Pueribacillus theae: one gene and its partner. The protein of the gene in region 2 interacts with the protein of the main gene of each other region in a pairwise test. Links are inferred from orthologs where the notes say so. Each region holds a gene or a part of one and is shown on either strand. Other genes may lie near its edges.

Evidence for each region. Proteins that work in one complex are often made in the same cells at the same time.
Region 1: the proteins of rlmB (region 2) and tsaE interact in binary tests that used the Escherichia coli proteins (3 or more experiments, as listed by UniProt). The link is inferred for Pueribacillus theae from one-to-one orthologs.

What each region holds. Positions count from the first base shown.
Region 1 is NZ_QCZG01000060.1:12,182-15,107, forward strand. The notes cover bases 1-2,922. They hold tsaE (tRNA (adenosine(37)-N6)-threonylcarbamoyltransferase complex ATPase subunit type 1 TsaE), read right to left. Parts: upstream 1,730-2,922; coding sequence 1,271-1,729; downstream 1-1,270. Other genes in these bases: tsaD (tRNA (adenosine(37)-N6)-threonylcarbamoyltransferase complex transferase subunit TsaD), read right to left, coding at 1-114; rimI (ribosomal protein S18-alanine N-acetyltransferase), read right to left, coding at 95-568; tsaB (tRNA (adenosine(37)-N6)-threonylcarbamoyltransferase complex dimerization subunit type 1 TsaB), read right to left, coding at 555-1,274; thiL (thiamine-phosphate kinase), read right to left, coding at 1,739-2,734. UniProt on the Escherichia coli protein: Required for the formation of a threonylcarbamoyl group on adenosine at position 37 (t(6)A37) in tRNAs that read codons beginning with adenine.
Region 2 is NZ_QCZG01000004.1:109,241-112,131, reverse strand. Bases 1-2,887 are described here. They hold rlmB (23S rRNA (guanosine(2251)-2'-O)-methyltransferase RlmB), read left to right. Parts: upstream 1-1,014; coding sequence 1,015-1,761; downstream 1,762-2,887. Other genes in these bases: sigH (RNA polymerase sporulation sigma factor SigH), read left to right, coding at 2,386-2,887; DCC39_RS03635 (NYN domain-containing protein), read left to right, coding at 1,766-2,275; DCC39_RS03645 (Mini-ribonuclease 3), read left to right, coding at 606-1,025; cysS (cysteine--tRNA ligase), read left to right, coding at 1-603. In the rest of the region: more of sigH, read left to right, coding at 2,888-2,891. UniProt on the Escherichia coli protein: Specifically methylates the ribose of guanosine 2251 in 23S rRNA.

The sequences.
Region 1 (2,926 bases), on a different replicon or contig from region 2:
GGATGCGACGACATTTGCCAAAATTTCTCTTCCATTTTTCACGATGGCTACCGCTGTTTCGTCACAGCTCGTTTCAATCGCCAGTATGACTTCATCATTCGGATTGTTTTTCATTAAATTTCACCCACATAACGAAAGCGTCTTCTCCATTATTCGTATAATAATTCTTTCGAACGCCTCCAATTTGAAAACCAAATTTCGCATACAAATTTTGTGCAATTTTGTTTGAGACTCGAACTTCTAGCGTCATTGAAGCCGCGCCTTGCTCTTTTGCGATTTGTATTGTTTTTTTTAGCAGTTCTTCCCCCAGTTTTTTGCCGCGGTATTCTGGAAGAACCGCGATGTTAGTAATATGTGCTTCATCGACGATGACCCACAATCCGCAATACCCGACAATTTTTTCATTGACAAGAAGCAGGAGATACGTTGCATACCGATTTTGTGTAAGTTCATTTATAAACGTTTCCTTGCTCCAAGGTTTCGGGAAAGACTGTTTGTCAATGGATGCCACAATGTCTACATCATCAACGGTCATATTGCGAAATTCTGCAATTTCAATCACGCTCATTGCTTTCATTCCCATCTTTTCGAGCGTCCAGCCATTTTTTTTCTGCTTCAGCCATTTGAACATAGTCCGGAGTAAAAAGATGCACATTTTCTTCTGGCTTCCTCAGCATTCCAAGAACAGCTAGTTCTCCCGGCCTTGGATTCTGTTCAGCCAGTTTCCCAAAGACTGCATTTTCATTTAAAGCCCCTTGCAGTTGTTCCTTATGTTTGCCTACATCATTGCCTAAAAATAGGGTGGGTTTCTCGAGGCTTTTCAACTTTTTCCCCCATGTTTCTGACTGAATAATACACTCTTTTTCAACAGTCTCAGGGTTGCCTTCTTTAAATTGGTGCAAACTTGTATAAATTTGGCCCCTCCTTGCGTCAATGAGAGGGGAAACATACCCATCAAAATAACGACCATTTAAAGCAAGCATTTCAAGGCTGGATACACCAACGATTGGTATGTTTAACGTCCATGCAAGCGTTTTTGCTACGGTCACACCAATTCGAACACCTGTATAGGAACCTGGCCCTTTTGAGACAATGATCGTATTTACATCTTTTACTGTTAAATCAACTTCTTGAAGCAAATGTTCAATAGCAGGCATAAGTCGGACAGAGTGATTTTTCTTTTCATTCGTTATCAACTCTGCGATAACTTTTTGTCCATCCGCTAGGGCAACCCCCATCACATTTGTCGATGTATCAATTGCTAATCCAATCATTTTCGAACAAGCTCCTCGCACAGTTGGACATACCGCTTTCCATGAGGAATTAATTCAAAGCTCCGTTTCTGATCATTAAGCAACGTAATTCTTATTGACAAATAATTCTCGGGAAGCATGTCTTGTATAAAAGAAGCCCATTCTACAACGGTTACCCCTTCGCCTGCAAAATATTCATCAAATCCTAAATCTTCATCACTTTCTTCAAGTCTATATACGTCCATATGATAAAGCGGCATTCTGCCATCATACTCTTTAATTATCGTAAAGGTTGGGCTGTTGACAACTCTTTTAATTCCAAGGCCTTTCGCCAACCCTTTTGTAAATGTCGTTTTGCCTGCTCCCAAATCTCCTTCGAGCGTAAGAACATCACCCGGATTTAAATAGCCGGCCATTTTTTCACCTAGTTGTTCCGTCTCTTCGGGAGAAGACGTTTTTAACAAAAAATGATTCACTTCCCACACCTACTCGTTTTTTCTAAAATGGTTGTAACCTCGCTTATCAAGAATGAATGGAGAATGATTTTTTAATAAATACACTTTTGGTTCCCCGTTCTTTACATACCCAATTTCGGTTATTTTAATGTTTGCTTCATGAAAGGCGCTCTGAATTTGATCCCAATTTTTTTTATTGGCCGTTCCAATTAATTGAAAGTCTTCACCACCATAGAGGACAAAGTCTTCAATTTCTTTATTTGAAAAGCTGCCTAAAGCTGGGTGTTTCGGGATTTTGCCATAGTCAAGAACGATTGTTTTGCCGCTGGCTTCAGCTAATTCATTTGCTTCACTTGCGATCCCATCGCTTATATCATTTAACGCTGCCCTAACACCCATATTAACCAAAAGGAGACCAGCTTTAATTTGCGGGTTCGGCTTTTGGTGTTGTTCAATTAACTCTCTCTGCTCTTTAGCATACGGATAATTCATCCCATGTTCAAGCAATAGCGAAAGGCCAGCTGCTGATGCTCCAAGAAAATCTGTAACAAAAACAACATCGCCACTCTTTGAATTCTGTCTAAATAGCCGGCGTCCTTTTGCTACTGTTCCAATTGCTGTAACTGTAATAACCAGCTCTTGATTCGACGATACAGTATCTCCACCAATTAAATCAACTTTAAACCTTTCAGCAAGTTCATTCATTCCATCATAAATTTCTTTGACTTCACAATCTTTCCAACCTTTCTTTGGAACTGCAATGGAAACAAGGTAATAATTAGGAATGCCTCCCATTGCCGCGATATCACTTAAATTTACAGCGAGCGCTTTATAGCCAATATGAGCCGGCAACATTGTGCATCGTTTGAAATGGATATTTTCAACGAGTGTATCAACACAAACAACCGTATCATATTCATCACCATGATGAAACAATGCAGCATCATCACCAATACCTTTAATTAGCGAGCGATGATATTGTTTTTTAGGAAGTAACGACTGGATAAAAGCAAATTCATCTTTCAAACGAATCGCATCCTTTTTCATATAAAAAAACCTTAGGAAATAATCCTAAGGAGTTCATGTTTTTTTTAGTTAATTTCGTCCATGCCATAATTAAATTTGGTTGCGGGGGAAGGATTTGAACCTACGACCTTCGGGTTATGAGCCCGACGAGCTACCAGACTGCTCCACCCCGCGATAATAAAAAAATACTAA
Region 2 (2,891 bases):
TCTAAATCGTTAGGAAATGTTGTGTTAGTCCACGAATTAATTCAAAATCAAGATCCGAACGTTGTCAGGTTTTTCATGTTGTCTGTCCATTACCGCAATCCTATAAATTTTAATGATGAACTTCTTGAAAGTGCACGAAGTGGACTCGAAAGACTGAAAGAAACCGTAAGGAATTTAGAATACCGTATGGCGCATTCTGCCAATCTTGATAAAAACATTGAATCTTCTTTGGATGCAATTCAACGGTTAAAAAAACAGTTCATTGAAGAAATGGACGATGATTTTAATACTGCAAATGCCATCGCTGTTCTTTTTGAACTCGCAAAGGAAGCGAACCGTTATTTAGCGAATAAAAATTCTTCAAAAGCAGTGCTTTCAGCTTATTTGACCCTCTTTGAAGAGATTTCAACTGTACTTGGCATCCCGTTAAAGCAAGAAGAGGCTTTGCTTGATGAAGAAATTGAAAAGCTTATTGAAGAAAGGAACCAAGCAAGAAAAGAACGCCAATTTGCTAGAGCCGATGAAATCCGCGATCAACTCCTTGCACAACATATTATTTTAGAAGATACTCCCCAAGGCGTTCGCTGGAAAAGGAAAGAGTAGATATGGCCCAAAGCAATGTTGATGCCAAACAATTAAATGCCCTTGCACTTGCGTACATGGGTGATGCTGTCTTGGAAGTATTTGTGCGCGAACATTTGCTTAAAAGCGGGCAAGTTCGCCCGCAGCGATTGCACCGCCTTGCGACAAACTATGTATCGGCAAAGGCACAAGCAAAAGTTCTTCACAAATTAAGAGAAGCCAATTTTTTTACTGAAGAGGAAGAGGCTGTATTAAGAAGGGGAAGAAATGCAAAGTCACCAACGATTCCTAAAAATACTGACGTCCAAACGTACCGTTACAGTACAGCCCTTGAGGCATTAATTGGCTATCATTACTTACAGAAAAATGATGAACGAATCGATAGCATCATCTCGGCTATGATTTCGTTCATTGAAGAAAGAAGTGTTCAAAATGGAAAGTGAACTCATCATGGGAAGAAATCCAGTCCTTGAGGCTCTCCGTTCAAATCGGGAAATTAATAAATTATGGGTGAACGAAGGTTCACGCGGTGGGCAAATGAACGAACTCATCGAACTTGCGAAAAAAAACGGTGTGCTCATCCAATTTGTCCCGAAGCAAAAGCTTGATCGATTAGTCAATCAAGGGAATCATCAAGGTGTCGTCGCTTCGATTGCAGCCTACAACTATGCCGGAATGGACGAGCTTTTCCAAAGAGCGGAGGCGTTGAATGAAGCTCCTTTTTTCCTTTTGCTTGATGAAATCGAAGACCCCCATAACTTAGGTTCCATTTTGCGGACGGCAGAATGTGTAGGGGTTCATGGCATCATCATTCCAAAACGCCGATCAGTCGGATTGACAGCAGCGGTCGCAAAAGCATCGACAGGAGCGATTGAACATGTTCCCGTCGTCCGCGTCGGAAACTTGGCACAAACGATGGATGAATTAAAAGAAAGAGGGCTATGGTTTGTAGGAGCGGACGCCAAAGGAAAGCAAGACTTCCGTGAAGCGGATTACGATATGCCGGTTGGGCTTGTCATTGGCAGTGAAGGAAAAGGCATCGGTCGGTTAATTAAGCAAAAATGTGATTTCCTCGTGCGCCTTCCAATGAAAGGGAAAGTGACGTCGCTTAATGCATCGGTTGCGGCAGGCGTTTTAATGTATGAAGTTTTGCGGAAGCGAAGCCCAATCGGGGGTTAGTGCAATGGATATTCTGATTGTGGACGGCTATAACATCATTGGAGCCTGGCCGGAATTAAAAGAGATGAAAGATACCGATCTCGAAGGTGCGCGTGATTTGTTGATCGATAAAATGGCCGAGTATCAGGCATACACAGGTTATCAAGTGATCATTGTATTTGATGCGTACCTCGTTCCAGGCATCCAAAAAGTGTTCAACCGCCATGATGTGACTGTCATTTTTACGAGTGAAGGCGAGACGGCGGATGAAAAAATTGAGCAATTAACCGTCGAGTTAAAGGGGGTACTTACACAAATCCATGTGGCGACATCGGATTACGCGGAACAAAAAGCGATCTTTGGCCAGGGGGCATTGCGAAAGTCAGCTCGTGAACTTTTAAATGAAGTGAAAAGAATTGAAAAAGGGATTGAAGAAAAAATTGAGGAAATCGACCGTTCAGTACGCAAATCAAAGATTTGGCTTTCCCCGGAAGTACAGGCAGCTTTTGAAAAATGGCGAAGGGGAAAGTCTTGAATGGTTGACGCATTATTGATCTATGTTTATAATGGGGTTATATGCCATTTTTTTAAAATAGGTAATTTTTTGACTCTTTCACAACATGGTCGGGGGGATGCAGGTTGAACATGCCAGGCCTTGCAGAACACATCGAATTCGAAACGATTCAAGATGAAGAACTTGTTCGTATTATCCATGAAGGGAATACGATAGCGCTTGAATATTTAATTAACAAATACAAGAACTTTGTAAGGGCAAAAGCACGTTCTTATTTTTTAATCGGCGCCGACCGGGAAGATATTATCCAAGAGGGCATGATTGGCCTATATAAAGCAATCCGTGATTTTAAAGAAGACAAGCTGTCTTCTTTTAAGGCATTTGCGGAATTATGCATTACAAGGCAAATGATTACAGCAATCAAAACAGCCACGAGGCAGAAGCATATCCCGCTTAATTCTTACGTTTCATTAGACAAGCCTATATTTGATGAAGAATCTGACAGAACGCTTATGGATGTTTTAACAGGCACACGGAAGACAGATCCTGAAATGCTGCTCATTAATCGGGAAGAATTTAACGATATTGAACATAAAATGTTGGAAGTATTAAGCGATCTTGAGCGCCAGGTGCTCAT